Regions from separate parts of the Rhizobium yanglingense genome, predicted to be linked through region 1. Evidence: predicted binding sites of a transcription regulator. Region 1 holds the regulator's gene; the other holds the start of a gene.
The links. The regulator HrcA, encoded in region 1, represses chaperone genes, less so after heat shock. The targets are predictions, from matches to a motif close to GTTAGCACTCNCNNNNNGNGAGTGCTAAC.

Region 1 (15,639 bases):
TCGTGGTAGATATAAAGATATATTTATGTCCTTCTGTGCTTGTTTTTCGAACGCGGAATGAGTACCAACTAACGGCTTTTGTTCTTTGAGGGGAATCCCGAAATGCGCGCGAATTATCTTTTCACCAGTGAGTCAGTCGCCGAAGGTCACCCGGACAAGGTGTGTGACCGCATCTCGGACGAGATCGTGGATCTGGTCTATCGTGAAGCGGCCAAGACCGGCGTCAACCCCTGGGGCGTGCGCATTGCCTGCGAAACCCTGGCAACGACGAACCGCGTCGTCATCGCCGGTGAAGTCCGTCTGCCGCCAAGCCTGATGAAAAAGGGCAAGGACGGCAAGGACGTCATCAACCCGTCGAAATTCAAGGCTGCCGCCCGCCGCGCTATCAAGGACATCGGCTACGAGCAGGACGGCTTCCACTGGAAGAAGGCGAAGATCGACGTGTTGCTGCACTCGCAGTCTGCCGATATCGCTCAGGGCGTCGACAACGCCGCCGACCAGCAAGGTGACGAAGGCGCCGGTGACCAGGGCATCATGTTCGGCTACGCCTGCAAGGAAACGCCGGACCTCATGCCGGCGCCGATCTACTATTCCCACAAGATCCTGCAGCTGCTTGCCGCAGCCCGCAAGAAGGGCGACGGCGATGTTGCCAAGCTCGGTCCGGACGCCAAGAGCCAGGTGACCGTGCGCTACATCGACGGCAAGCCGGCCGAGGTGACCTCGATCGTTTTGTCGACCCAGCATCTCGATGAGAGCTGGGATTCCAAGAAGGTTCGCGCCGTCGTCGAGCCCTACATCCGCGAAGCGCTGGGCGATCTGCCGATTGCCAAGGATTGCAACTGGTACATCAACCCGACGGGCAAGTTCGTCATCGGCGGTCCGGACGGCGATGCTGGTCTCACCGGCCGCAAGATCATCGTCGATACCTACGGCGGTGCAGCTCCGCACGGCGGCGGTGCGTTTTCCGGCAAGGACACGACCAAGGTCGACCGCTCGGCGGCCTATGCTGCCCGCTATCTTGCGAAGAACGTCGTTGCCGCAAGCCTCGCCGACCGCTGCACGATCCAGCTTTCCTATGCGATCGGCGTTGCTCAGCCGCTGTCGATCTATGTCGACCTGCACGGCACCGGCAAGGGTGTGACGGAAGACCAAGTCGAGGCGGCGATCCGCAAGAACATGGATCTGTCGCCGACCGGTATCCGCCGTCACCTCGACCTCAACAAGCCGATCTACGCCAAGACCTCGGCCTATGGCCACTTCGGCCGGAAGGCGGGCCGTGACGGTTCGTTCTCATGGGAGCGCACCGACCTCGTCAAGGCGCTGAAGGAAGCCGTGAAGCTCCGGGAAGCAGCATGACGGATATGGAGCGTCGGGGGCGCGCGACCGAGGCATTCTTCGGTCGCCGCAGGGGGAAGGCTCTCCGCGAACATCAGGCGGAAAGACTGAACACCCTGCTCCCGGCATTCCTCATCGACCTTTCAGCGGCTCCACCAGAGCCGCTGAGAAACCTCTTTCCGGTTCCGGCTGAACGGCTGCGCCTGGAAATCGGCTTCGGCGGTGGCGAACATCTGATCCACCGTGCGCTGGAAATGCCCTCGACCGGCTTCATCGGCGTCGAACCCTTCATCAATTCCATGCAGAAACTGCTGGCAAGCATCGAGACGAAGGGTGCAAAGAATATCCGCGTCTATGATGACGATGCAACGCAGCTGCTCGACTGGTTACCGAACGGCTGCCTGGATCACATCGATCTGCTCTATCCCGATCCCTGGCCGAAACGGAAGCATTGGAAACGGCGTTTCGTTTCCAAGACCAATCTCGCCCGTTTCCATCGCGTGCTGAAGCCGGGCGGGCTCTTCTGCTTCGCCTCGGACATCGATACCTACGTGAATTGGACGCTATTGAAGTGCCGCGATCACGGCGGCTTCGACTGGCTTGCGGAAAACGCCGCCGACTGGCTGACGCCCTATGAGGGCTGGCCGAGCACACGCTACGAGGCCAAGGCCCGGCGCGAGGGCAGGTCCTCCGCCTATCTGACATTCAAAAGGGTCTAAGCCTGCATCTTTAGTGCAGGCTGACCGTCTTCAATTCGTCTTCAGCCGCCTTGAAGAAGGTGCTGGAGCGATTGTCCGTGAGCAGGATCGGCGTTCCGTCTGCGCCGAAGAGGGCCCAAAGGTCCACGCTCGGATCGATATCCGGTGCTTCGGGGAAGCACTTCGAAACCTCGTCGTTGCGCATTTTGCGGATATAGGCGACCTCGCCGTTGCCGATACCGGCAAGTTCGGACTTGGTCAGGTGAGAATTCGCTTCTTTCATCAACATTCCTGTTCCTCCGGGAGAAGGGACCAACAGCCGAATGGGCCGTTGTCCTACTGTGAGACCGAAATGTTAATTTTCTTCACCATGCGCGCCGGTTCCGGACGAACGAGATCAACGGCAAGCAATCCATTCTTGAGGCTGGCGCCCAGAACCTGCATGCCGTCTGCCAACACGAAGGTTCGCTGGAACTGGCGCGCAGCAATGCCGCGATAGAGATATTCATGCTCGCCATGCTCGACCTGGCGGCCCCGGATCAACAATTGATTCTCTTCCGTCGTAACGTCCAGCTCGTCTTCGCTGAAACCGGCGACGGCAACCGTGATGCGCAGGCGCTCAGGCGCTCCCTGGCCGGGGGCGATACGTTCGATATTGTAGGGTGGGTAACCGTCGCTTGCCTTGGAAATGCGTTCAAGCGTCTTTTCCATGGCGTCGAAGCCCAGAAGCAGCGGGCTGGCGAAGGGGGTCATGCGGCTCATCTTTCAAAGTCCTTGATCCAAGCGACCTTCCCGGACCTAAGCGTAGCATCCGGACGCCGTTAATATGGGAAGTGTGTGCCTTTCGCGCAAGACATATGCGGCGCATCGCAGTCACATGAATTTACGACGGTAGGACTGAGGCCGTTGCTTGACAAAGATCATGGCGACTCGCATCACATCGTCGACCGCAGCGGCTGCGCCGATCTGCGACGGAAAAATAAACGAATGGTGCCTGCCACGACGACGTGCACCTTGAGACGGAGCAACGCAATGGCGAACCCCAGAAAGATCATCATCGACACCGACCCCGGCCAGGACGATGCAGCGGCCATCATGCTTGCCTTCGGCAGCCCCGAAGAGCTGGAGGTGCTCGGCATCACGACCGTCGCAGGCAATGTGCCGCTCTCCTACACGAGCCGCAACGCGCGCATCGTCTGCGAGCTCTGCGCACGGACCGGCACGAAGGTTTTCGCAGGCGCCGACGCGCCAATCGCGCGCAAGCTGGTCACGGCCGAGCACGTGCACGGAAAGACCGGCCTCGATGGACCGGAACTCGATGAGCCGACGATGCCGCTGCAGGCACAGCACGCCGTCGACTTCATCATCGAGACGCTTCGCCGCGAGCCGGAAGGCACGGTGACGCTCTGCACGCTGGGACCGCTCACCAATATCGGCATGGCCTTGCAAAAGGCGCCGGACATCATTCCGCGCATCCGTGAACTGGTGATGATGGGAGGCGGCTTCTTCGAGGGCGGCAACATAACGCCCGCCGCCGAATTCAACATCTATGTCGATCCGGAAGCAGCCGACATCGTCTTTCGTTCCGGCATAGCGATCGTGATGATGCCGCTCGACGTGACACATCAGTTGCTGACACGGAAGGATCGCGTCAAGCGCATGGCCGATCTCGGCACGGCACCGGCCAAAGCAATGGTCGAAATGCTGGAATTCTTCGAGCGCTTCGATGTCGAGAAGTATGGCTCGGACGGTGGGCCTCTGCACGATCCGGCGGTCGTCGCCTACCTACTGAAGCCTGAGCTCTTCAAGGGCCGTGACTGCAATGTCGAGATCGAGGTGAAGTCGGAGCTGACCGTGGGCATGACGGTGGTCGACTGGTGGCATGTGACCGACCGCAAGCGCAATGCCAAGGTGATGCGCTATGTGGATGCGGACGGCTTCTTCGATCTCATGATCGAGCGCTTCGCCCGCATCTGATTTTTCGGACTGATTATGAAAGGCGCCTGAGAAGAATCTCAGGCGTCCTTTTCGGTGAACGCTGTGTTGAGGTCTGCATCCGCTGCCTTCGGGCCGCCTTTGGCCACGCCGACCATTGCGGGACGAAGAACACGCTCGCCGATCGTAAAGCCTGCCTGAACGACCTGGACGACCGTGTTATTCGCCACTTCGGCATTTTGAACCTCGAACATCGCCTGGTGGAAGTTCGGATCGAACTTCTGGCCGATCGGATCCAACTTGCGGACGCCGTGGCGCTCCAGCGCTGAGAGCATGGAGCGCTCCGTCATCTCGACACCTTCGATCAAAGTGTTGAGGCCCGTCTCGCCCGCTTCCTTCGCCTCGGCGGGGATGGCATCGAGCGCGCGGCGCAGATTGTCCGAAACGGCAAGCATATCGCGCGCAAAGCCCGCGACCGAGTAGGACTTTGCATCCTTCACGTCGCGCTCCGTGCGGCGGCGCAGATTGTCCATTTCGGCGGCAAGGCGCAGATAACGGTCGCGCAGCTCGGCATTTTCAGCCTTGAGCACTTCAAGCGGATCCGGCTGGCGCGGCGCTTCCACCGTGGTTTCGTTCTCGACGTTTGCGGCAACGTCGTCTGCGGCTTCAGCCGCGGCAGCGTCAGATCCGTTTTTCGTCGTTTCGTCAGTCATGACGGTCTCCGGTAGTGGGTTCTCTTGGGATGCGCCCGATATCGAGCTTTGACCGCAAAAAATCAAGTCTGCGTGACAAAGAAGAAAAAATTCCGGGTTTTTTACAGCGTGCCGCGCGCAAGCCGGGAAATCAGCTGGGCGGTGTAATCCACCATCGGCACGATGCGTGAATAATTGAGCCGTGTCGGCCCGATGACGCCGACGGCGCCGACAATGCGGTCGTCATCGTCGCGATAGGGCGCAACAATCAGCGAGGAGCCGGAAAGCGAAAAGAGCTTGTTCTCAGAACCGATGAAAATGCGCACGCCCGGACCGGTTTCGGCAAGGTTCAGCAGCTCGATCAGGCTGTCCTTCTTTTCGAGATCGTCGAACAGCATGCGGAGACGATCGAGGTCCTCCGCCCGTGCCAGGCCATCGAGCAGATTGGATCGGCCTCGAATAATAAGCTGCGGCGGCTTGCCTTCGTCCGCATCGCCAGACCACACCGCGATACCGCGCTCGACCAGATCCCGGGACAACGCGTCGAGCTCGTGGCGGACGTTCTCCTTTAAGCGACTGAGCTGCTTGCGCAATTCCGGCAATGTCTGGCCGGACATATGGGCATTGAGGAAATTCGCGGCCTCCGTCAGCTGCGACGACGTAACGCCTGCCGGCAATTCGATAATGCGGTTTTCGACCTGATCGTGATCGCCGACGAGCACTGCCAACGCCTTGGTGGGCTCCAGGCGGATGAATTCGACGTGTTTGAGAACCGGATCGCTCTTTGAGGTGATGACGAGCCCTGCGCCGCGCGAAATGCCGGAGAGCATCCGGCTTGCCTCGTTCATCATCGATTCAACCGGATTATCGCGGCTTTCGGGGCGGACCTGGCGGTCGATATTCGCACGGTCCTCGGCGGAAAGGTCGCCGACCTGCATGAAGGCATCGACGAAGAAGCGAAGGCCGCCCTGCGTCGGCAGGCGTCCGGCGCTGACATGCGGCGAGTAGATCAGGCCCAACTCCTCCAGGTCGCTCATCACGTTGCGCACCGACGCGGGCGATAGCGACATGGGCAGGATGCGGGAGAGATTGCGCGAGCCGAGCGGCTCGCCACTTTCCAGATAGCCTTCAACGATGCGGCGGAAGATTTCCTTGGAGCGTTCATCCAGCGCAGCAACGGCATCCGAAACCGACGTCGACCTGAACCCCATGAACTTCCTTAGACCTGCGCTGCTGATGACGATCCTTAAAATATAGCCGTTCTCGCCCTCGTAGCAAAAGGGAATTTGCAAATAGCTGCGGCCAATCGTAGAAGCGGTCGACACCATTCAAGCATGCATGATGTTTTGCGAGAACCGCTTTACGGTTTTCGGCATCGTGCTTCAGGAGATCACAATGCGGCCTTCAGGCAGAAAAACCGACCAGATGCGCAAAGTCACTTTCGAGCGCAATTTCTCAAAGCATGCGGAAGGTTCCTGCCTCGTCAAATTCGGCGATACGCATGTGCTTTGTACCGCAAGCCTGGAGGACAAGACGCCACCGTGGCTGCGCAACACTGGAAAGGGCTGGGTCACGGCCGAATATGGCATGCTGCCGCGGGCAACCGGCGAGCGCATGAAACGCGAGGCCGCGGCCGGCAAGCAGGGCGGGCGCACACAGGAAATCCAGCGCCTGATCGGCCGCTCGCTTCGTGCCGTCGTCGATCTCAAGGAACTTGGCGAGCGCCAGATCACGCTCGACTGCGACGTCATTCAGGCTGACGGCGGCACGCGCACGGCCTCCATTACGGGCGCCTGGATTGCGCTCTACGACTGCCTGAAGTGGATGGAGAGCCGCAACATGATCAAGGTCGAGCGCGTGCTCAAGGATCATGTCGCTGCGATTTCCTGCGGCATCTTTGCCAGCCAGCCGGTGATCGACCTCGATTATCTCGAAGATTCCTCGGCCGAAACCGATGCGAATTTCGTCATGACGGGCGCAGGCGGCATCGTTGAAATTCAGGGGACCGCCGAAGGCACGCCGTTCACGGACGGGGAATTTGCGGCGCTGATGACACTGGCGAAAACCGGCATCGTGGAGCTCGTCGACATGCAGAAACAGGCCATCGCCGGATGACTGTCCTGCTGGAAGGCATGCTGGAGACCGCGCTTTATGCGAAGGATCTCGACAAGGCCGAGGCTTTCTACGAAGGCGTGCTCGGCCTTGCCAAGATCACGCGCGCCGCAAACCGGCATGTATTCTTCCGCTGCGGGCAAGGCGTGCTGTTGATCTTCAACCCCGATGAAACGGTGAAACCGCCAGGGGCCGATGCCCTAAAGGTGCCGCCCCACGGCACGAAAGGTCAGGGCCACGCATGTTTCCGGGTGTCTGGTAAGAACATCGATGCCATGGCGGCGAAGCTCAAAGCCGCGGGCATCGAAATCGAATCCGAAGTCCACTGGCCGAACGGCGGCCGCTCGATCTATTTCCGCGATCCCGCGGGAAACAGCCTCGAATGCGCCGAAGCCAGAATCTGGGGCATTGAATAGGACCGACCATGCGCACGCTTGAAACGAAGACGATCGTCGTCGCCAGCCACAACGCCGGCAAGATCCGCGAGATCCAGGAACTGATCGGACCGCTCGGCTTTACCGCCAAATCGGCAGCGGACCTCAACTTCATCGAGCCTGACGAAACCGGCACAACCTTCGAGGAAAACGCGACGATCAAGGCTCTCGCCTCTGCCAAAGCAGCAGGGATGCCGGCGCTTTCCGACAATTCTGGACTGGTGATCGATGTGCTTGGTGGCAATCCGGGCGTCTATACGGCCAACTGGGCCGAGACTGCAGACGGCACGCGCGACTTTGCGATGGGGATGGAAAAGGTGCAACAGGCACTGGAGAAGGCCGGAGCCACAAAGCCGGAACAACGGCGCGCACGCTTCGTCAGCGTGCTCTGCCTCGCTTGGCCAGACGGGCATACGGAGCTTTTCCGCGGCGAGGTGGAAGGTACCGTCGTCTGGCCGCCGCGCGGTACCCAGGGTTTCGGTTACGATCCGGTCTTCCAACCGGAAGGTTACGACATCACCTTCGGCGAGATGAGTGCCGAGGAAAAACACGGCTGGAACATTGGCAAGCCGCAAGCCCTGTCGCATCGGGCGCGCGCATTCAAACGCTTTGTCGAAACCTGCCTGGAAGCGTAAGGTCGGTTCGTGGAGATTCTCGATACACCAAGCTTGACGCGCGATGCGATGCTTCTGCCCGATACCGGCGAGCCCGGTTTCGGCGTCTATGTGCATTGGCCCTTCTGCGCGGCGAAGTGCCCCTATTGCGACTTCAACAGCCATGTCCGTCATCAGCCGGTCGACCAGGAGCGGTTCGCCGCTGCGTTCCTGAAAGAGATGGCTGCCGTTCGCCGGATGAGCGGACCGAAGACGGTGACGAGCATTTTCCTTGGCGGCGGCACGCCGTCGCTCATGCATCCAGCAACGGTTTCGGCCATTCTCGACGGTATCTCCAAGCACTGGCATGTGCCGAACGGCATCGAGATCACGATGGAGGCCAATCCTTCAAGCGTGGAGGCCGAGCGCTTCCGCGGCTATCGCGCCGCAGGCGTCAATCGCGTGTCGCTCGGCGTTCAGGCACTGAACGACCGGGATCTGAAATTCCTCGGCCGCCTGCATGACGTCGCCGATGCATTGAAAGCCATCAAGCTGGCGCGCGACATCTTCCCGCGCATGTCTTTCGACCTGATCTATGCCCGCCCCCGCCAGACCGTCGAAGAATGGGAGACGGAGCTGAAGGAAGCGATCTCATACGCGGTCGATCACCTCTCGCTCTACCAGCTGACGATCGAGGAAGGCACGCCTTTCTACGGCCTGCACAAGGCCGGCAAACTGATCGTGCCGGATGGGGACCAATCGGCGATCCTCTACGAGGCGACTCAGGAGATCATGGCGCGCGAGGGCATGCCGGCCTATGAGGTTTCCAACCATGCGCGGCCCGGCGCCGAGAGCCGCCATAACCTCACCTACTGGCGCTACGGCGACTATGCCGGGATCGGGCCCGGCGCACATGGCCGCCTGACGCGCGGGCCTGAGAAGATCGCAACGGCGACCGAGCGCAAGCCGGAGACCTGGCTCGAGCTTGTCGAGCGCGACGGGCATGGCATTCTGGAGCAGGAACGGCTCGGCTATGACGAGCAGGCGGACGAATTGCTGCTCATGGGGCTGCGTCTGAAGGAAGGCGTCGATCTTGCCCGCTGGCAGCAGCTTTCCGGCCGGGATCCGGATCCGAAGCGCGAAGAATTTCTGCTGGAGCACGGCTTCATCGAGCGGATCGGCAATTCTCGCCTTCGCTGCACGCCCTCGGGCATGCTGATCCTCGATTCGGTCGTCGCCGATCTCGCCTGCTGAGCCTCAGGCTGCCCGGCGTTTTCCAAGCGACATCAACCGCCCGTCGATCGCCGCAAGACCGACCGCGATCGTCGCCATGCCGATCAGATGTTTTGCCTGCAGCTGCTCGCCAAGGATGATCGTACCCAACAGAACGGCGCTGACGGGAATGAGAAAGGTCACCAGCGCCAGGTTCGTCGCGCCCGCCGTTGCGAGCACCCGGAAGAAAAGCACATAGGCGATGGCGGTCGAAAGAAGTGCCAGGCCGAGCAGCGCCAGCCAGGTTTCGATGCCGGGAGCGGGCAATGCCCATGGACGGTCGGCAATCAGCGCGATCGGCAGCATCAAGATGGTGGAGGCCGTGACCTGGCCTGCGGCCGGCAGCAGCGGCGGCATGCTCATCGCCCGGAAACGGCGGCCCCAGATGCCGGCGAAGGAATAGGAGATCGCAGCTCCGAGGACCGCGAGCTGCGCCAGCACATTCGAGCCGAGATCGTTAAGCACATCGAAGCCGATCATATAAGCCACGCCGGCAAAGCCGATGAGCACACCGATCAGGCGATGACCGCTCATCTTCTCGTCGGTGGTCAGGATATGGGCAACAACGACGGTAAAGAGCGGCGTCGTGGCATTCAGGATCGAGGCAAGGCCGCTTGCAATGTGAGTCTGGCCCCAGACGATGAGGCAGAAGGGGATCATATTGTTCAGCACACCCATTCCGAAGAAGGCGACCCAGCTCTTGCCGTCGCGCGGCATCGTATGACCCATGAGCCGCACGATGATATTGAGCGCGAGCGCCGCCAGCAGCACGCGGCCCGTGACGATCGTAAACGGCGGCAGTGCCTTGACGAGAATACCGTTGAAGAGGAAGGAGCCGCCCCAAAGGAGGGACAGGACCAAAAGCATACTCCATTCGGCCAAGCCCATTTGTTTCTGCATGTCTGTCTCCCATCCTTGTTCGCGGGCTTACGATGCGGCGGATGATTTCGCCACCCGTTTCTTGCGCGCCAGTTTCTGCCAGTTACGATTTATGCTCGATGAATGTCGCTTCACGATTTTGTTTAGTGATCGCTTTCATTCTGATATATTTCTATAATTGCATTCCGGCAAACGAGTCTTTCTCGGCATATGCTTTAGCGAAACTAAATCATGAGCGAATTTCTGCCATCCCTTTCGGCCCTGCGGGCTTTCGAAGCTGCGGCGCGGCATTTGAGCATGACGCTGGCCGCCAAGGAGCTGCATGTGACGCCCGGCGCCGTCAGCCTACAGATCCGCGATCTGGAAGCCGCACTCGGCGTACGGCTTTTTGAGCGGAAAACGCGGGCGCTCGCCCTCACAGTCGAGGGCGCCGATTACTTCGCCACGCTGCAGACCGCCTTCCGGCTGATGAGAGAGGCGACGGCTGCGATTGCAGCGCGGGCACGCGGCTCTGTACTGAACGTCACCTGCACGGCAGGCTTTGCGACCTATTGGCTGGTTCCGCGGCTCGGGCGTTTCGAGGAGATCCATCCGGAGATCGACGTGCGCATCAGTGCCTCGCATCGTGTACTCGACTTTCAACGCGACGGCATCGATCTGGCCATACGGCACGGGCTCGGCGGCTATGACGGCCTTGTCAGCGAGCGGCTCGTGGATGATGAGCTGGTGCCGGTCTGCACCCCGCGGCTGGCAGCGCAGCTTGGAGACCATCCCTCGCCAGACACGCTCGCCGGCTTCCAGTTGATCCATGATGTTTACCGGCACGACTGGAAGCTCTGGCTGGAGGCGGCAGGGGCGACGACGGTGGACGCCTCGCGCGGCCCGATCTTCATGCATGGCAATGGCGCCTACGAAGCGATGAAGGCTGGTCTCGGTTTTGCATTGATGCGTCGGTCATTTCTGGAGAAGGAGCTGGCCGAAGACGCCGTGGTCGCCCCCTTCCCGCTTGGCGTTGCGAGCCGCCTCGCCTTTCATCTCGTCTATCCCGGCGCCGCACTCGAACGCCCGGCCGTCGCAGCCTTCCGACGTTGGCTGCTGTCGGAAGTAAAGAGCTGACGACCTCGCGGTCGCTTCGCTCTTCCCCAAAAAAGTGGAGAAATTTACTCATAAAAAGGTTTTCATCCGGCTTATTGTTGATTATTACACTCATGAATTATAAGTAGACCGCCGAGAGTTGTAAGCTGATGAAAATACAAGTTTTTGCCAGGTCGCTGCGGGCATCCGCGTTGACGGGCGCCGCCCTGGCCCATCTTTTCCTTCCTGCCGCTGCGCAGGATACCGCCGCCGAAAACCAGCCGGACGATGGCGCGACAGTGCTGCAGGAGATCGTCGTCAAGGGCGGCAGCGGCGGTGTCATCCAGGCGGACGGCTATGTCGGCAAGAGCAGCGCGACCGGCGCAAAGACCGACACGCCTTTCATCGAGACGCCGCAGTCGATCTCGTCCGTGACGGAACAGCAACTCAAGGACCGCAACCCCCAAACGCTGCTCGATACGCTCGCCTACACGCCAGGCACGCGCGTGGGTGCTTATGGTTTCGATCCGCGCTTCGACAGCTTCACGGTGCGCGGCTTCGACGTCACCTATACGGGTGTTTTTCGCGACAACCTGCGCCAGCCCGGCGCCGGCTCTTCGCTCTTCAAGACCGAACCCTACGGCCTTGAGGGCGTTTCGATCCTGCGCGGCCCCTCGTCGGCTCTCTATGGCGCCTCCGGCGCCGGTGGTCTCTACAACCTGATCACCAAGCGCCCGACGGAGGACCCATATCACGAACTCCAGTTGCAATACGGCACGCAGCAGCGCTACCAGAGCCAGTTTGATTTCTCCGGCCCTGTCAACGACCGCGATCCCTTCTATTATCGCCTCACCGGGCTCTATCGTGACGCCAATACCGAGCAGATCAGTGTTCCGGACGACCGCGTCTATATCGCGCCGGCTTTCACATGGAAGCCCGACGAGGACACAAAGCTTACCATCCTTGGCGAATATTCGCGCACGAAGACGGGTGGCACGGCCGCTTACTACAACGACCCGGTTACCGGCGAAGTAACGGATTACTTCGCCGGTAACCCTGCATTCAACAATTCTGTTCAGAACCAGGGCCGCATCGGCTATGAGTTCGAACACAGGCTCAACGACAGCTTCGTCTTCCGCCAGAATGCACGCTTCTCGACATTAAACATCGACACCGATTGGGCCTTTGCCTACGCACCAAATGCGGTCGATCCAACGCTGCTGGATCGCAGCGCCGGCACGTTTGACGAACGCCTGACGGCCTTTGTTATCGACAACCAGCTCGAGGCGACATTCGAGACGGGCGATATCGACCATACGCTGCTTGCCGGCCTCGACTTGACCCGGCTTCGTTGGCGTTCGCTCGACGGTCGCGGCGTCTCGCCGCCGCTTGATACCAACAATCCGGACGCAGGCGCTTCAGTCCCGCACATCGACTTCCAGACCCGCACCGTTCAGGATCAGTGGCAGGCCGGCACCTACCTGCAGGACCAGATGCGTTATGACGCATGGCTGCTGACGCTCGGCGGGCGCTACGACTGGGTTTGGACTGATACGGAAAATACCGATCTCGTTGCCGACACCGTGGACACCATCTCTCAGAAGGACAAGGAATTTTCCGGCCGAATCGGTCTGAGCTACGAGACCGACTTCGGCCTCGTGCCCTATGTCAGCTACTCGACCGCCTTTGCGCCGAATGCCGGTATCAACAGGGAGACCAACGCCCCCTTCAAACCGACCGAGAGCGAACAGGAAGAGATTGGCGTCAAATACCTATTGCCGGACAGCAATACGATGCTTTCTGCCGCCCTGTTCAATATCGATCAGAAAAACAGTCTTTACTACGAGGTTGTGAACCTGCCGAGCGGCCCAGAAAACATTCAGGTCCAGCGTGGCAAGATTCGTTCCCGTGGCCTCGAGATCGAGGCCAACACGAGCCTCGACAACGGCCTGTCGCTCGTCGCGTCCTATACCTTTACGGACGCCAAGATCCTCGAAGGCCCGACGGGCACTGTCGGCAACTATGTTTCCTCCGTGCCGAAGCATATGGCATCGCTCTGGGCCAACTACAAATTCCAGGAAAGCAGCCCCGTCTATGGAATGGGCTTCGGCTTCGGCGCCCGCTACATCGGCAAGAGCTACGGCAATGACGAAAACACGACGGAAAACGGCGCCCGCGTGCTTTTCGATGCAGCAGTGAGCTACGACTTTGCTGCACTCGACAAGAAGTACGACGGTCTGAGCCTGCAGGTGAACGCCACCAATTTACTCGACCGGCGCGAGCCCGTCTGCTCGGCAGGCTTCTGCTACCGCGACCAGGGCCGCTCGGTGATCGGCACCCTGCGCTACACTTGGTAGGGCCGATGGCAAGCGGGTCGCATCGGGAGATGACCATGGAGGACGGGCTGCTTGGCCTATCGCCCGCCTTTTCCGGCGAGCATGCCTGGTGCCGGGACAAGATGATGATCAGCAAGGAGCTTGCCGGCAGCGTGCCATTGCCTGCTTTTTTCCGGGACGGAGGCTTTCAGCGCGCGATTGATCGCTATGCGGAAATATCCGGCGGCAGCGACCGGCGCGCCGTCGTTTCCATGTGGTCGCTCTATTATTTTTCCGGGCTTTCGATCCCCTACTTGCTTGCCCGGCGCCTGGGCGGCCAGGCCCTTCCGGTCGGATTCGAAGAGATGACGATCGCATTGGAGGATAACGGCCTGCCGCGCGCCTTCGGCGTCCCGCATGCCGGCACGATCGAAAGCGAGGTCGAGACCGAAAGTTTCACGGCCGTAGGCCCGCTGCTTGAAACCCACCTTGGCGAGGCCGTTATGCGGCTGAAGGCCTGCGGCATCTCGGCGAAGCTCTGCTGGAACAACGCTGCTGTCTATATCGATTATGCATTGCGCCTGACTGGAGGAGAGCCATCAGACGGCCCCGACCTTCCGCTCTTTGTGCGCGGCTACCTGCCGGATGGCGGCGTAAACCCGTTTTGCGGCTGCGTCAGCTATCTGGATGAAGAGGGTGAGCAGGTCGCACGGCGCAAGGTCTGCTGCCTTCGATACATGCTTCCCGGAATTCCAAGCTGCGGCAAACTCTGCGCATTGCCAAGCCAGAGGAACCCGCAATGACCGAGCTTCTCACGACACGGCGAAATCTGCTCGCTGTGGCTTCCGTTGTTCTTTGTGCTCCGCATGTTGCAAAAGCGCAATCTGCGTGGCCGCTCACCATCACGGATGCGATCGGCCGCAAGGTGACGATCAGGAAAAAGCCGGAAGCCGTCATCCTTGGGACGGGATTCAACCTTGTCGCCCTGTCGCTGATCCTTCCCGATCCCGTCAGCCTGCTCGCCGGCTGGGCAAACGACATGAAGGGGGACAATCCCTTTGTCTATGAGGCCTTCCGAAAGAAATTTCCGGCAATCGAGAACGTGCCTTTCGTGGGCAACGGCCAGGCGGATGGACTGTCCTTCGAGGCGGCGCTCTCGCTCAATGCCGACCTTGCGATCATGGCCATGTGGCAGGCCGACAGCGAACTCGGCCAGCGTGCGATACAGTATCTCAACTCCGTCGGTGTGCCGGTCGTTGTTGTCGATTTCAATCGCGATCCGCTGAGGACCACGCCGCGCGACATGCGCCTTCTCGGCCGGATTTTCGAGCGCAATGAGCAAGCCGAAGATTTCGCCAGGTTCTTCGAGACGCGGCTTGAGCGCATCAAAGCCAAGGCGGCGATGGACACCGGCCCTCTCGTACTGATGGATGCCTTTCCAAGCGATGTCCGCGGGAGCTGGGCAATTGGCCGCACCGGGCTCGGAGAACTGATAACGCTTTCAGGCGGCCGCAACGCCGCCGACAAGAACCTTCCACCCCAGGGCGGACCGGTGACTGCGGAATATATCCTCGCAGCCGATCCAGATGTCTACATTGCTACCGGATCACCCGGCGGCACCTATACGGCCTTTTCCATCGGTCCCGGCGTCGATCCATCAGAAGCCCAGCGCTCGCTCGGCGAAACGGTGAAGATGCCAAATCTTGCGCCGCTGAAGGCGGTTCGCGAAGGCAACGTGCACGGTATGTGGAATTTCTTCAATGCCGTGCCGCTGAACATTCTGGCAGCCGAAGCGGTGGCAACCTGGGTCAGGCCCGAACTTTTCGACGACGTCGATCCGGCAAAAAGTCTTGCCGAGATCAACGAGCGTTTTGCCGCGGTGCCTTTCGAAGGCGCCTATTGGACGAGCCTTAAGAGCTAATGGCGACTTGAGGCGCTCGCCTTGAACAGGCTTCCGGTTGGCGTCTGCAGGAACATATCGAGCGGGATGTGCTCCTGATGCAGGAAGCCCGTTGCCGGCAGCAGGCCGTCGCGGACCATTTCGATGACGGCGACGACGGATGCCGAGGTCGTCCAGGCGATCGCCGTGCGGCGCGCTCCGGCAATCTCGATCGGATAGTAAGCGCGCACGAACTCCTTGCGGCGCAGGCTTCCTGCTTGCGTGCCTTCGGCCGCGACATGGACATAGACTACGTCGTCGTCGACGGGCGGCTTGGCATTGGTCAGGATTTCGCCGGCGCGTTTTCGCTGCTCTCGCATCAGCAGCTCATGGAAGAAGAAATTCATCAGGTCCATATGGC
Region 2 (15,639 bases), 520 kb from region 1:
ACCGGCAATCATGGATCCGAACGGGCCAGGCGGGAAGCCGATCGGCCTCTTCGAATCAGGCGCGATTCTCCTCTATCTCGCGGAAAAAACCGGCCAGCTCCTGCCCCCGGATGCTGTGGGACGCTACGAGACCATCCAGTGGGTGTTCTTCCAGATGGCGGGCGTCGGCCCGATGTTCGGCCAGTTCGGCCATTTTTACAAGTTCGCGGCCGACAAGGTCGCCAACAATTCCTATCCGATGGAGCGTTACCGCGACGAAGCCAAGCGGCTGCTAAGCGTGCTGGAAGCGCGCCTTGAGGGACGGCAGTGGATCATGGGCGACGCCTACACCATCGCGGACATCACCACATTCCCATGGATCCGCGGCGCCGACATCTTCTACGGCGGCCGCGAAGTCCTGGACTACGCGAAGTTCCCCTCCGTCATGGCCTGGCTCGAACGCTGCATCGCGCGTCCGGCAAGCGCCAAGGGTCTGAACATCCCCGTGAAGCCGGAGTAATCCGGCCTAAAGGAAGAGGCTGGTCGCAGGAACGGCCGTTAGAATTAGCGGCTTTGCGGGAAGCTTTTTATGGCAGTCGTTCTATATTTGTTCCACATCTCGTGTCATGTTCGCGTCTAACGAGGCGAGTCTGGGAGGTAGCAGATGGAAGACAAGCGCACTGCATTTCGCAAACTGCACGAAGCACCGGGCGCGTTCATTATCCCCAATCCCTGGGATATCGGCACAGCCCGGATTTTAGCTGCCGTGGGTTTTCCGGCGCTCGCCACCACCAGCGCTGGCATGGCGTTCTCTCTGGGCGTCGCGGAGGGCGCGCGTTTCACGAGAAGGCACCTTGGACCATTGCCGATCCATCGTGGCCGCAACGCCGCTCCCCGTCTCGGCCGACCTCGAAAAAGGCTTCGGCGACAGTCCGGAGAGTGCTGCCGAGACGATCCGAGCCGCTGCCGACATCGGTCTCGCCGGGTGTTCGCTTGAAGATCATACCGGCCGGCGCGATGATCCGATCTATGATTTCACGCTGGCGGTAGAGCGTATAGAGGCGGCTGTCGAGGCCCGCCGGTCTCTGCCGCACGATTTCGTCCTGACGGCGCGTTGTGAGAATTTTTTGTGGGACCGCGCCGATCTCGACGACACGATCCGGCGACTGCAAGCGTTCGAGAAGGCCGGAGCCGACGTGCTCTATGCACCAGGCCTTCGTGACCTTCGCACGATCCGGTTGGTTTGCGAGGCCGTGACGAAGCCCGTCAACGTTGTGATGGGAATGCCCGGCGCAACGTTCAGCGTGGCAGAGTTGGCGGAGGCGGGCGTCAAGCGGATAAGTGTCGGTTCGGGGCTGGCGAGGCTCGCCTTCGGCACGTTCGTGAAGGCGGCGCGGGAAATGCGATCGGCAGGTACCTTCCGTTTCTAGACCAGGCTATGGGCTTTGCGGAGCTGGAGGGTTTTTTCACCGGAACGACGAAGACATGAGCATGTCGCTAAATTCCTGCAGATAGGATATTCGGCTTGAGTCCCTGCCTCAACATCACAGGTCTGATGAGGAGGTGCTGCGCTTTCGAGTTGATGATAAACGTGGTCATGTGAGAACAGCCACAAGCGTCAATGAAAAGGAAGCGCAGCATGAAGTATTTTGCAGGCCTTGACGTTTCGTTGCAAGAGACATCGGTATGTGTCGTCGATGAGACCGGTCAGATTTGCCGGGAGATGAAAGTCGTCAGTCATCCGGACGATCTGGTCCTGGCGCTAAAGAACCCGGGACTGGGAATTGGTCCGCGTCGGGCTGGAAGCCGGCCCGATGTCGCAATGGCTATATAGTGGCCTGGTCGAGGCGGACCTGCCGGCAGTCTGCGGCATCGAAACCCGTCATGCGAAAGCGTTTCTCAAAGCGCAGGTCAACAAGACAGACCGCAACGATGCCCGCGGTATTGCCCAGATGATGCGGGTGAACCTCTTTGCGTCCCGTGCACGTCAAGACGCTGACCAATCAGAAACGCCGCGCTCTTTTGACAGCTCGTGAAGCTGCTCCAGGAAAAGGCGCTCGCGTTCGAGAACGATATTCGCGGGCTGCTGCGTAACTTCGGCCTCAAGGTCGGCATTGCCAGGGTGGGTAAATTCGAAAACCACATCGACGAACTCCTGGAGGCAGTTCCTGATCTCAAGGAGGTCATCGCTCCCCTACTTGACGCTCGTCGAAAACTCCGGGAAGAATTCTCGCGATTGCACCGGAAGGTGCTCGATATCGCCCGGGATGATGACACCTGCAACCGGCTGATGACGATACCTGGGATCGGCCCTGTGATCTCGTTGGCGTATATCTGCACCATCGACGCGCCCGCCCGGTTTGCGAAGTCGCGAGCGGTGGGGCCAGCCCTAGGCCTGACGCCGGTCGTCAATCAATCGGGAGAAAGCAAGAGGATCGGCCGGGTCTCGGCCGCCGGCGATGCGATCATGCGCGGTTTGCTTTACGAGGCGGCGCAGGTGCTGCTGACCCGAGTCAGGAAATGGTCTTGGCTGAAAGCATGGGCGATGAGTGTCGTAAAGCGACGTGGCATGCGAAAGGCGATCGTTGCGCTGGCGCGGCGGCTGGCAGTGATCATGCATCGGATGTGGAGTGATGGGACGGAATTCCGGTGGACCCGCGACCAGGACGTGGCGAAGGCCGCATGAGCAGGAATAACAGGAGACAATAGAGTTCTGCCGACCGGCGGAAAGATGTCCTTCGCGGACGGTGGACAAGGTGAGTTCGGGGCACGGTCTTGCATCGACTGCAGAATATTACCGCAGTCAGAGCGCCCTACAGATTGGACCGCCTTGTTCTTCTGATCCTATGGTGGGAGGGCCAATGTGCCGATCCCGGAGAGAAGCGTGGACCGCGAAAGATATTGAATGCCGGTGCAGAGACAGCTTGAAGCGATTGACCTCAACACGCCGAATAGAGAAGACCGTGTGGAAACTAACGTCCTCGATTCAAGATGAGGTGCTACGCCGGTTCCCGATGGCCTACTCGACACCAGGGACAGCGTGGCTACCGAACCAGGTGATCATCTTGCGTATGTCGTCTGCTGCTGGAGCCTTAGGCTGGCCGGATCCAATTATTTCCGCTGCGGCGTGTGCCATGGCGACAAGGGTGCGGGAGGCTTCCGGCACATAGGCGCGGTCGTCTGCCTTTTCGTGCCTCTCTCGGATGATCGCGTATCGAATGTTTTCCGGATAGGTCCACGCGCCGCGCACGCTAACAGCAGCGTCTCTATCGCTCTCACAAGCATCGATCGCTGCGGCCATCATGTCTCGGATCAGTTCCCAGTCAGTCATCCATTTCCCTCCAGGTTCGCTTATTCCCGCTGCCCGAAAGCCAATTGAAAATTCCTTGTGGCAACTGTCGGTCTACACTTTGCCATGGCACATCCTTCTAGAACAGACCGCTCGCAAATGCTGCTTTTGCCCGAGCCGCTGGACGACTGCGTCGGACCGGACAATCCGGTCCGCTTCATCGAAGCTTTCGTGGATCGACTGGACCTAACGATCACCGGTTTCATCCGTGTGAGGCCGAAGGCGACTGGGCGCTCGCGCCATGATCCTGTCGACGTTCTGGCCGGCTGACCCCAGCGCTGCCTTCGCGCACGACTGGCCGGATTGGCTGAAAATCTGACGACAGCCACCGTCGATCACGCGTTTCCACACAGTCTGCCTGACGTTCGCGTCCAATATCATTGTCGCCGAAAAGCCCCAGCATTCTCGGTATGGCCGGTCGCAGGATCGGCCTTTCTCTTACGATGCTTGCGCTTTGTTGCCGGCTTGCCGTCTGGTTTGCCCCATCCAGCTTGAAGCGCGGAAAGATGAAGACCCCCGCGATGCTGCCACTGAATTTTTCCTCCACTCCGCTCGATTCACCCATGCAGAAAACCGGCTGACGCATGCTGTTCGGCATCATGATCGTGGTGGAAAAGCAGAAGGACGACGAAAGTGTTGTGGCTTGTTCGAAAAGCGCGAGGATATGCCCCCGATCTTTCGGATCATAGCAGCGCAGCAGGCTCAGAAGGCCGCATTCCTGTGTCGAAAGGCCATGCAGCAGGCTGCTCCAGTCGCCGAGGCGGATGATTCCGCTTGAGAAGTCGCCGGCCCAGGCCTCGGAGACCGAAAATTGCGCAATCATATCCTGGTTGCGATGGGTCAGATCGAGCGATCCAGGCATCAGGGGGGCGGCAACAGTTGCTTTAGCGATCTTAAACAAGGGGTTCCCCGGTTCGGGCGCAGTCTCCGCTGCGCTGCGGTCAGAGCGAAACAGGGTCATACGGCGCCAGGCATCATGCCTAGGGTCTGGAACCTCGATCGCCGGCGGGGCACTGAGGCTTGCTCTTGCTTGTCGCGCAAACGTTCGTCGCCGAATGTTCGCGCAGGTTAAGACGGCGTTCCGGCCTCGCTGGCGGGTGAAAACGATCCTCGAACGTACATCAATTGCAGCGCGGATTTATAGGAGCTTTTCGCCAAACGGCAACGGCTTTTTCGGGGCGGAACCCTCGTCCGGCCAAGACGGTTCAACCGGCTATTTTGCCGGAAAACGTCGCATGAGAAGTACAAGGAATCAATTTGTGATGGATTTGTGCGTGGTTTCTCTTCGCAAAGGAGTGGTTTTTGCCCGGCAAATTCCTCTTTAAGCGAAATTCGAATATTTGTTGAAAAATCTGGCGGCGCAAGCTTCGCGAAAGCTACGGGCTGGTGGCGGCAAGCAAACGGGCCAAGTTAAACGCTTTGAAAAGTCGACGGCTTGGCCTGCGCGTGCGCAGCTGCGAATCGCGCTTCAAAAGAAAAGGGCGGCCCGAAGACCGCCCTTCCTGAACTGAACCGGATGGCTCAGATGCGAGACCTCAGTCTCACATCATGTCCATGCCGCCCATTCCGCCCATGCCGCCTGGCATTGCCGGAGCGTCCTTCTTCGGCAGCTCGGCGATCATCGCTTCCGTGGTGATCAGCAGCGAAGCAACCGAGGCTGCATTCTGCAGAGCCGTACGGACGACCTTGACCGGGTCGACGATACCCATGGCGATCATATCGCCATATTCGCTCGTCTGAGCGTTGTAGCCGTAGTTGTCGTCATTCTTGTCGAGGATCTTGCCGACGACGATCGAAGCTTCGTCACCAGCGTTGTCAGCGATCTGGCGAACCAGCGACTGCAGCGCCTTGCGAACGATGTTGATGCCGGCTTCCTGATCGTCGTTCACGCCCTTGGACGTGATCTTGACGGAGGAACGCAGCAGGGCAACGCCGCCACCCGGGACGATACCTTCCTGAACAGCAGCGCGCGTCGCATTGAGGGCGTCGTCGATGCGGTCCTTCTTTTCCTTCACTTCGACTTCCGTCGCAGCCGCCGACGCGGATGACGGCAACGCCGCCTGCGAGCTTGGCAAGGCGTTCCTGCAGCTTCTCGCGGTCGTAGTCGGAGGTGGTTTCTTCGATCTGCGCCTTGATCTGCGCAACGCGGCCTTCGATGTCGGACTTGGCGCCGGCGCCGTCGACGATCGTGGTGTTTTCCTTGGAGATCGAAACCTTCTTGGTGCGGCCGAGCATGTCGAGGGTAACGGACTCGAGCTTGATGCCGAGATCTTCGGAGATGACCGTAGCCACCGGTGAGGATCGGCGATGTCCTCGAGCATGGCCTTGCGGCGGTCGCCGAAGCCCGGAGCCTTGACGGCAGCAATCTTCAGCCCGCCGCGCAGCTTGTTGACGACGAGCGTTGCGAGTGCTTCGCCTTCGACGTCTTCAGCGATGATCAGCAGCGGCTTGCCGGTCTGAACGACGGCTTCGAGAACCGGCAGCATCGACTGCAGGTTGGAGAGCTTCTTCTCGTGCAGAAGGATATAGGCGTCGTCGAGGTCAGCAACCATCTTTTCCGGGTTGGTCACGAAGTACGGGCTGAGATAGCCGCGGTCGAACTGCATGCCTTCGACGACTTCGAGTTCGGTCTCGGCGGTCTTGGCTTCTTCGACAGTGATCACGCCTTCGTTGCCGACCTTCTGCATGGCTTCAGCAATGTCGCGACCGACCTGGCTGTCGCCGTTTGCGGAGATCGTGCCGACCTGGGCAACTTCTTCCGAAGTGGAGATCTTCTTGGCCTTGGCCTGGAGATCCTTGACGACTTCAGTAACGGCAAGATCGATACCGCGCTTCAGATCCATCGGGTTCATGCCGGCTGCAACGGCCTTGTTGCCTTCGCGAACGATGGCCTGAGCAAGAACGGTTGCGGTCGTGGTGCCGTCACCGGCGATGTCGTTGGTCTTCGAAGCGACTTCGCGGACCATCTGGGCGCCCATGTTCTCGAACTTGTCCTCAAGTTCGATTTCCTTGGCGACCGAAACACCGTCCTTGGTGATGCGCGGCGCGCCGAAGGACTTGTCGATGATGACGTTGCGGCCCTTCGGGCCGAGCGTTACCTTGACTGCGTCAGCGAGGATATCGACGCCGCGCAGCATCTTTTCGCGCGCGGTGCGGCCGAACTTAATTTCTTTAGCTGCCATTTTGAAAACTCCTGAGAAGGGTTGTCAGCGATTTCGGTAAAAAGCGACCGGCTGGATCAGCCGATGATGCCCATGATGTCGGCTTCCTTCATGATCAGAAGGTCTTCGCCGTTGATCTTGACTTCTGTGCCGGACCACTTGCCGAACAGAACGCGGTCGCCAGCCTTGACGTCGAGAGCGACGACCTTGCCGGACTCGTCACGTGCGCCGGAGCCGACGGCGACGATTTCGCCTTCCTGCGGCTTTTCCTTAGCGGTATCGGGAATGATGATGCCGCCTTTGGTCTTTTCTTCGGATTCAACGCGGCGAACGACGACGCGGTCGTGAAGGGGGCGGAAATTGGTGCTTGCCATTGTCTAATCCCTCGATCAAATGACATTCGCGGGCCGGGCGGCCCACATGGATAAGTGTTAGCACTCTCCGTTGAGGAGTGCTAGCGCCGAGCATTTAGGGATGGCTCCAGAAGGAGTCAAGAAGACCCATCACGGAATTTTGCGCCGGAATTGTGAAGAGGGCGGGAATTGTTTGAAGCATCGCCCGATTCGACGCGTGTCGGTTGCGTGAGCTTCGGAGCGCCCGCGCAGGCTGTCCACGGCGTGGCGTTCCTCTCGTGGAAGGTCCGACGGTTTTTGCTGAAGATCGCCCGAAAATCCTTGCCATCGCGGCATGCCTTTGCAATGTCACGCCTGACTGAAAGCAAATCGGGAAATCGGATGGCCAAGCGGATTAGAAGTTTTGCGGAGATCACCAGCCAGTATGATGCGGTGTTCTGCGATGTCTGGGGCGTGCTGCACAATGGCGTCGATCCCTTCCCGACGGCCGCTGCCGCTCTGGAAGCGGCGCGCGGCGAGGGGCTTGCCGTTATCCTCATCACCAATTCGCCGCGCATCGCGCCTCAGGTCGTCGCCCAGCTTCGCCAGATCGGCATCCAGGACGGCGCCTATGACCGGATCGTCACCTCCGGCGACGTCACCCGTGGCCTGATCGCCGAAGGCCCGAAGAAGGTGTTCCTGCTTGGCCCGGATCGCGATCTGGCCATCATCGAAGGTCTCGGCGTCGAGCGCGTCGATGCGAAGGACGCTCAATCCGTGGTCTGCACCGGTTTCTTCGACGACGAGACGGAAAAGCCGGAAGACTACACGGATATGCTCAAGGATTTTCAGGCGCGCAACGTGCCGATGGTCTGCGCCAATCCGGACCTCGTCGTTGAACGTGGTCACCGCATCATCCCCTGCGCCGGCGCCATGGCTGCCTATTACCACCAATTGGGCGGCGAGATCCGCATCGCCGGAAAGCCGCACGCGCCGATCTACGACGCCGTGCTGGCAACCGCGCACGAACTCCACGGCGATTTCCCGAAAAGCCGCATTCTTGCCATCGGCGACGGCATGCCGACGGATGTGCACGGCGCTCTCGATTACGGCCTCGATCTCCTCTATATCAGCGGCGGTATCCACGCGAAGGAGTACACGCTGAACGGCGAGACCGACGAGGCGATCCTGCATGCCTATCTCGAACGCGAGAAGGCCGCGCCCAAGTGGTGGATGCCGCGCCTCGCATAAGAAGAAGCCCGCCGATGACCGTTTTTCACCGCAATGAAACCCGCGAACCCTTGCCTGCCCACCTGAAGGGCGGGGTGATTGCCATCGGCAATTTCGACGGCGTTCATCGCGGCCATCAATCGGTGCTGAACCGCGCGCTGGAAATCTCGAAAGAGCGGGACATCCCGGCTCTGGTGCTGACTTTCGAACCGCATCCCCGCACGGTCTTCAGGCCGGAAACACCGGTCTTTCGCATCACCCCTGCACCCCTGAAGGCCCGCATCCTGGAAGCGATCGGCTTCAACGCCGTTATCGAATATCCCTTCGACCGCGAATTCTCGCAGCGCTCGCCGGACGACTTCATCCACGGCATCTTGAAGGACTGGCTGGGCGCCTCCGAAGTCGTCACCGGCTTCGACTTCCATTTCGGCAAGAATCGCGAGGGCGGCCCGGCCTTCCTTATGGATGCCGGCCATAAATACGGTTTCGGCGTTACGCTGATCGACGCCTTCCGCGACGAGAATGCCGAGGTCGTCTCATCGAGCCGCATCCGCGACTTGTTGAAGGAAGGCGATGTCAGCGAGGCCGCCGCGCTGCTCGGCTACCGCTACACAATCGAGGCTGAGGTGATCGGCGGCGAAAAGCTTGGCCGCGAGCTCGGTTTTCCAACCGCAAACATGCAGCTTCCGCCGGAGGCCGAACTTGCAGCCGGCATCTACGCCGTCCGCTTCCGCCTGGATGACGGCAATCTCTACGATGCAGTTGCAAGCTACGGCCGCCGCCCGACGGTGATCGAAGACGGTGCGCCGCTGCTGGAGACCTATCTCTTCGATTTCAGCGGCGACCTCTACGGCCGGACCTGTTCCGTCTCCTTCTTCGGCCACCTGCGGCCCGAACTGAAGTTCGACGGCCTGGAACCGCTCGTCGAGCAGATCAAGCTTGACGAGCAGGAGGCAAGGGCGCTGCTTGCGGGTGTCCGGCCGCTCGGCGAACTCGACCTTAAGCTTTGTTTCGTCTGACGCCGCGTTGCCGGTGGGCACGGCCTCAAATCCCTCTTCCTTTTCCCGGCAAAAACGCCTATGAACCGCCGCTATGAATAATGTCCGGCTGTCGAGTGCGATGCGAATTATCGGCCCGGCCTTCCGCGCGCGCTGAGCCGCCGGAAGGTCCGGGTTTTTGGCGCTTGGGCAAACGAGCGCTTCCGTCATCAGACATTTTTGAAGCCGTCGCGCCTTGAAGGCGCCCAGAAACGATTGCTGAACATGACCGACACAGCCGAAAAGATCGACTACTCGAAGACCCTCTACCTGCCCGAAACCGGCTTCCCAATGCGCGCCGGCCTGCCGCAGAAGGAGCCGGAAATCGTTGCACGCTGGCAGCAGATGGGCCTCTACAGGAAGCTGCGCGCATCCGCCGCCGGACGCGAGAAATTCGTCCTCCATGACGGCCCGCCCTATGCGAACGGCAACATCCATATCGGCCACGCGCTGAACAAGATCCTCAAGGACGTCATCAACCGCTCGTTCCAGATGCGCGGCTTTGACGCCAACTACGTTCCCGGCTGGGACTGCCACGGCCTTCCGATCGAATGGAAGATCGAGGAGAAGTACCGCGAGAAGGGCAAGAACAAGGACGAAGTTCCGATCAACGAATTCCGCAAGGAATGCCGCGACTTCGCCGCCGGCTGGATCAAGGTTCAGTCCGAGGAGTTCAAGCGCCTCGGCATCGAGGGCGACTTCGATAATCCCTATACGACGATGAACTTCCACGCCGAATCGCGCATTGCCGGCGAGCTTTTGAAGATCGCAAGAAGCGGCCAGCTCTACCGCGGCTCCAAACCGGTCATGTGGTCGGTCGTCGAGCGCACAGCGCTGGCGGAAGCCGAAGTCGAATACGCCGATGTCGAAAGCGACATGATCTGGGTGAAGTTCCCCGTCGCGGAAGGCCCCGCCGCTCTGGCCGGCGCCTTCGTGGTCATCTGGACGACGACTCCTTGGACGATCCCCGGCAACCGCGCGGTCGCGTTCTCGTCGCGCTACCCCTATGGCCTCTACGAAGTTGCAACCGCCGAGAACGACTTCGGCCCGCAGCCCGGCGAGAAGCTGATCTTTGCCAGGCGCTTGGCTGAGGAGTCCGCTGCCAAGGCGAAAGTGACCTTCAATTTCGTTCGCGATATTAAAGCGGATGAACTTGCCGCCGTCACCTGCGCGCACCCGCTGCACGGCCTGGGCGGCGGCTATGATTTCCAGGTGCCGCTGCTTGATGGCGAGCATGTGACCGATGACGCCGGTACCGGTTTCGTCCATACCGCCCCCAGCCACGGTCGCGAGGACTTCGATGCCTGGATGGACAATATGCGGGAGCTCGAAGCGCGCGGCATCTCGTCCACGATCCCGTTCCCGGTCGACGATGCCGGCTTCTTCACCATCGACGCGCCGGGCTTCGGCCCGGATGCGGAAGGCGGCGCGGCGCGCATTATCGACGACAGCGGCAAGAAGGGTGATGCCAATGAGCGCGTCATCAAAGCGTTGATCGCCCGTCACGCGCTCTTCGCACGCGGCCGCCTGAAGCACTCTTATCCGCATTCCTGGCGCTCGAAGAAGCCGGTCATCTTCCGCAACACGCCGCAGTGGTTCGTCCATATGGACAAGGAGCTCGGCGACGGAACGACGCTGCGCTCCCGTGCGCTGAACGCGATCGACGATACCCGCTTCGTTCCGGCTGCCGGCCAGAATCGCTTGCGCGCCATGATCGAACAGCGCCCGGACTGGGTGCTTTCGCGCCAGCGCGCCTGGGGCGTGCCGATCTGCGTCTTCGTCGACGAGCAAGGCCAGATCCTGCAGGACGACGATGTCAATTCCCGCATCCTCGATGCCTTCGAAAAGGAAGGTGCCGACGCCTGGTTCGCCGAAGGTGCGCGTGAGCGGTTCCTCGGCAAGAGGGCGAACGAGCCGTGGAAGCAGGTCATGGATATCCTCGACGTCTGGTTCGACTCGGGCTCCACGCACACCTTTACGCTGGAAGACCGCCCGGACCTTAAGTGGCCGGCCGATCTCTATCTCGAAGGCTCGGACCAGCATCGCGGCTGGTTTCATTCCTCGCTGCTTGAATCGGCCGCTACCCGCGGCCGCGCGCCCTACAACGCCGTCCTCACCCATGGCTTCACCATGGACGAGAAGGGCGAGAAGATGTCGAAGTCCAAGGGCAACGTCACTGCGCCGCAGGAAGTTATGAAGGATGCCGGTGCGGATATCCTCCGCCTCTGGGTCATGACCTCCGACTACGCGGACGACCTTCGCGTCGGCAAGACGATCATCCAGACGAATGTCGATGCCTACCGAAAGCTCCGCAACACGATCCGCTGGATGCTTGGCACACTCGCCCACGACAAGGGCGAAGTGATCGCGCTCGCCGATCTGCCGGAACTGGAGCAGCTGATGCTCCACCGCCTGGCCGAGCTCGACGAGCTCGTGCGCGAGAACTACGATGCCTTCGACTTCAAGAAGATCGCCCGCGCGCTGATCGACTTCGCCAATGTCGAGCTCTCGGCCTTCTATTTCGACATCCGCAAGGACGCGCTCTATTGCGATGCGCCGTCGAGCCCGCGGCGCCGTGCGGCTCTCCATGTCATCCGCAATATCTTCGATAGCATGGTGACCTGGATGGCGCCGATGCTGCCCTTCACGATGGAAGAGGCGTGGCTGTCGCGCGATCCGTCGGCGGTCTCAGTTCATCTCGAGCAGTTCCCGGCGATCCCGCCTGAATGGAAGAACGAGGCGCTGGCCGGCAAGTGGAAGAAGGTCCGTGCGATCCGTTCGGTCGTCACCGGCGCTCTGGAGATCGAGCGCAAGGACAAGCGGATCGGCTCGTCGCTGGAAGCAGCGCCCGTCGTGCATGTCACGGACAGCGTGCTTCGCGCTGCTCTTGATGGGCTGGATTTCTCGGAAATCTGCATCACCTCGGATATTGCCGTCGACGGCGCCGAGGGGCCGGCCGAAGCCTTCCGGCTGCCGGAAGTTCCGGGCGTCAGCGTCGAGCCAGCACTTGCCGAGGGCACCAAATGCGCCCGCTCCTGGCGTATCACCAAGGATGTCGGCTCCGATCCGCAGTATCCGGATGTATCGGCGCGCGATGCCGCTGCATTGCGTGAACTCGGATTGTAATACTGAAGAAAATTGCCGGATGAATTGCTCTTTTGCAGTTCATCCGGTAAAAGCTGCCTGAAAATGGCCGGATTTTTACGTCAGGGGGACGATCATCCGGTAGGGCGATGATTGCACCGGCATGGCTGGAAGGGTTTTCATGTTAGCGACGCGTTGGTTCCGTGCAGGCGCTTGCCTGGCTGTTGTTGTGGCGGCGGGCTCGATAGCTTCCGGCTGCAGCCCGACCTACGGTACAGGCACGACGGCGATGGCGCAGCTTGGCGACGATATCGGCCAGTCCGTGTCCCTGGCTCCCCGCGAGCCGAAGAACAAGGGCGTCAAGTACACGCCGCGCCCGACGCTCATCTTGCCTGCCCAGGCTTCCAGGGAAGCGCTGGTCGAGCCGCAGCAGACGATCGCGAGCAAGGAAAATCCGCAGTGGGTCGAGTCGCCGGAAGAAACCCGTGCACGCCTCGTCAAGGAAGCCGACGATAACGAAGACAAGTATACCTATGTCTCGCCGCTCGCCAAGAACGGCGTCGAAGGCGGTCGCCAGACGACCGAAGCGCAGACCAAGGCCTACCGCGAAGCCCGTGCCCTGCAGAAGGGGGCCTATCTCGATCAGCGCCGCTACATTTCCGATCCGCCGTCGACCTATCGCCAGGTCGACGATCCCGCCAAGCTGGAAGACCTTGGCGAACCCGAGCTCAAGAAGGCAAAGCAGCGCAAGAAGGATGCTGCAGTTGCCGGCACCGGCAAGAAGTGGTGGAACTTCCTTCAGTAAGTTCAGGCCATCTCAGGCCTGCCGCGCCGCAAACCAGCGGCGAACGAGGGCAAGTGCCGACACAAAGCCGAAGGCCATGAGCCGGCGCGCCGACCAGCTCACCTTGCCCCGCAAAGACCATTGCATCGGGATTTTCTCTGCACCCGGCGCGAGCGCCCTGTAAGCCGAGGCGGCGAGCGCGACTATGGCGGCGAGAACAAGAATGCTCGGGGTCATGGAAGCTCTCTCTTTTCGGCAAAGAACGTCCGGAGAATGTCCGCTGATTCCGTTTCGTTCAAACCGGAATAGACCTCCGGCGCGTGATGGCAGGTCGGCTGGGCGTAAAACCGCACACCATTGTCGACTGCCCCGCCTTTGGGATCTTCCGCGCCGTAATAGAGCCTGCGGATGCGCGCGAACGAGATGGCCGCGGCACACATGGTGCAGGGCTCCAGCGACACGTAGAGGTCGGCGCCAACCAGACGCTCCTGCCCCAGGACTTCGCAAGCCATGCGGATCGCAGCCACCTCGGCATGGGCCGTGACGTCGTTGAGCTCCCGCGTCCGGTTGCCGGCGCGCGCGATGACGGCGCCATCGCGCACCACCACGGCGCCGACCGGCACTTCGCCGCGCTCGCCCGCTGCCCGCGCTTCGTCAAGGGCCATCTCCATAAACCGATTTGTCTTCACGATCCGGCAATTTCCCACTTAACCGCAAGGGCGCGACCTGATAGACAGGCCCCAAAAGGCAGGCAAACAACAAATGACATTCAAAGACAAGCCAAAACGGCCGGGCGGCAAGCCCTCCGCGCACGATGCGCGGCCGAAAACCGAAGGCAAATCGGCAAGAAGCTCGGCGGCCCCCAAGGCTGCAGCCGCCGAGACCGACGGCGAAACCAAGGCGGAACGCATCTCCAAGGTCATGGCGCGCGCAGGCGTTGCCTCGCGCCGCGACATCGAGCGCATGATCATGGAAGGCCGCGTCACGCTGAACGGCAAGACGCTCGATACGCCGGTGGTCAACGTGACGCTTACCGACAAGATCGAGGTCGACGGCGTACCGATCCGCGGCATCGAGCGCACGCGCCTCTGGCTCTATCACAAGCCGGCCGGTCTGGTGACCACCAATTCCGATCCGGAAGGCCGCCCGACGGTTTTCGACAACCTGCCAGAAGAGCTGCCGCGCGTCATGTCGATCGGCCGGCTCGACATCAATACCGAAGGTCTGCTGCTGCTGACCAATGACGGCGGTCTTGCCCGCGCGCTCGAACTGCCGACCACCGGCTGGCTCCGCCGCTACCGCGTGCGCGCCCATGGCGAGATCGATCAGGAAGCGCTCGACAGGCTGAAGGACGGCATTGCCGTCGACGGCGTGCTCTACGGCTCCATCGAAGCGACGCTTGACCGCACCCAGGGTTCCAACGTCTGGATCACCATGGGTCTTCGCGAAGGCAAGAACCGTGAAATCAAGAATGTGCTCGGCGCGCTCGGCCTCGACGTCAACCGTCTCATCCGCGTTTCCTACGGTCCGTTCCAACTCGGCGATCTGCCAGAGGGCCACGTCGTTGAAGTGCGCGGACGCACGCTGCGCGATCAGCTTGGACCGCGCCTGATCGAGGACGCCAAGGCGAACTTCGATGCCCCGATCTACAACGCGCCTGCCCTTGCTGCCGAGGAAGAGGTGGAAACAAAGCCGGAGAAGCGCGAGCGCTCCTGGAAGCCTGAGGACAAGCGCGAGCGTGCTTTGAGCCGTCTCGACACCAAGCGTGACGATCGCCGTGATGACCGCCGTGATGACCGCCGGGATGGCAGGCGCGAAGGCGACCGCGATGTTGGCCGCAGGGAAGACGACCGGCCCAAGCGGCCGGCGCTTGGCAGCCGCAGAAACGCCAACGTCTGGATGGCGCCCGGCGCCCGTCCGCTCGGCGAAAAGGCTGCCGCCAAGGCTGCGAAGAATGCCCAGACCGCCCGCAAGCGTGGAGAGAAGCCGGGCAGCAGTAAGCCGCAGCCCTCCAACTACGGCGATGACCGGCCACGCGTGCAGATCAACCGCGCCCGCGACGAAGAAGGCGAGTGGATCCGCTCCAGCGAAGCTTCGCCGAAGTCCAAGGATGACGGCGAGGGTTTTGGCCGCAAGCGCTCGTTCGGCGATCGTCCTGCACGCCCGGATCGCCGTTCTGGCGACCGTCCGGCTCGTGGCGACCGCCCGTCCGGCGACCGCGCTGCGCGCGGGGATCGGCCCTTCGGCGACAAGCCCCGTGGCGACCGCAGACCACGCGAAGAAGGTGACGAGCGTCCCCGTTCTTTCGGTGATCGTCCCGCGCGTGGTGACCGCCCGTCAGGTGACCGTCCTCCGCGTGGGGATCGGCCTTTTAGCGACAAGCCCCGCAGCGACCGCAGACCACGCGAAGAAGGTGACGAGCGTCCCCATTCCTTCGGCGATCGTCCGCGCACAGCCCGCACCGCTCCCGGCGAGGGCCGCTCCGAACGTCCGCGCGGCGAAAGGCCGTTTGGCGATAAACCTGCGGGCGACAAGCCCCGTGGCAAGAGCTTCGGCAAGCCGGGCGGCGGCTCCAAGAATTTCTCAAGCAAGCCTAAGGGCGATCGGCCCGGCGGCGGTGGCAAGCCTTCGGGCGCGCCGTCGCGCGGTGGACCGAAAGGAAAGGGAATGACGCGCGGTGCGG

Region 2: the regulator HrcA is predicted to act here: its motif matches at 6,920-6,948, upstream of groES (co-chaperone GroES).

What each region holds. Positions count from the first base shown of each region.
Region 1 covers NZ_CDSAWY010000005.1:1,338,340-1,353,978, reverse strand. Annotated here, with positions in the region: gene metK (methionine adenosyltransferase) at 103-1,356, shown strand; gene trmB (tRNA (guanine(46)-N(7))-methyltransferase TrmB) at 1,353-2,054, shown strand; gene ACW4PC_RS16355 (BQ00720 family protein) at 2,065-2,322, opposite strand; gene ACW4PC_RS16350 (Hsp20 family protein) at 2,370-2,795, opposite strand; gene ACW4PC_RS16345 (nucleoside hydrolase) at 3,066-4,010, shown strand; gene grpE (nucleotide exchange factor GrpE) at 4,049-4,681, opposite strand; gene hrcA (heat-inducible transcriptional repressor HrcA) at 4,783-5,871, opposite strand; gene rph (ribonuclease PH) at 6,056-6,775, shown strand; gene ACW4PC_RS16325 (VOC family protein) at 6,772-7,188, shown strand; gene rdgB (RdgB/HAM1 family non-canonical purine NTP pyrophosphatase) at 7,197-7,841, shown strand; gene hemW (radical SAM family heme chaperone HemW) at 7,851-9,053, shown strand; gene ACW4PC_RS16310 (DMT family transporter) at 9,057-9,971, opposite strand; gene gcvA (transcriptional regulator GcvA) at 10,182-11,066, shown strand; gene ACW4PC_RS16300 (TonB-dependent siderophore receptor) at 11,195-13,381, shown strand; gene fhuF (siderophore-iron reductase FhuF) at 13,411-14,142, shown strand; gene ACW4PC_RS16290 (ABC transporter substrate-binding protein) at 14,139-15,260, shown strand; gene ACW4PC_RS16285 (saccharopine dehydrogenase C-terminal domain-containing protein) at 15,257-15,639, opposite strand, start outside.
Region 2 covers NZ_CDSAWY010000005.1:1,853,349-1,868,987, forward strand. Annotated here, with positions in the region: gene ACW4PC_RS18960 (glutathione binding-like protein) at 1-499, shown strand, start outside; partial or broken gene ACW4PC_RS18965 (isocitrate lyase/PEP mutase family protein) at 644-1,468, shown strand; partial or broken gene ACW4PC_RS18970 (IS110 family RNA-guided transposase) at 1,619-2,665, shown strand; gene ACW4PC_RS18975 (hypothetical protein) at 2,999-3,310, opposite strand; partial or broken gene ACW4PC_RS18980 (hypothetical protein) at 3,786-4,229, opposite strand; partial or broken gene groL (chaperonin GroEL) at 4,870-6,510, opposite strand; gene groES (co-chaperone GroES) at 6,567-6,863, opposite strand; gene ACW4PC_RS18995 (TIGR01459 family HAD-type hydrolase) at 7,224-8,072, shown strand; gene ACW4PC_RS19000 (bifunctional riboflavin kinase/FAD synthetase) at 8,087-9,070, shown strand; gene ileS (isoleucine--tRNA ligase) at 9,314-12,214, shown strand; gene ACW4PC_RS19010 (hypothetical protein) at 12,354-12,977, shown strand; gene ACW4PC_RS19015 (hypothetical protein) at 12,990-13,193, opposite strand; gene ACW4PC_RS19020 (nucleoside deaminase) at 13,190-13,627, opposite strand; gene ACW4PC_RS19025 (pseudouridine synthase) at 13,719-15,639, shown strand, end outside; gene rsmD (16S rRNA (guanine(966)-N(2))-methyltransferase RsmD) at 15,634-15,639, shown strand, end outside.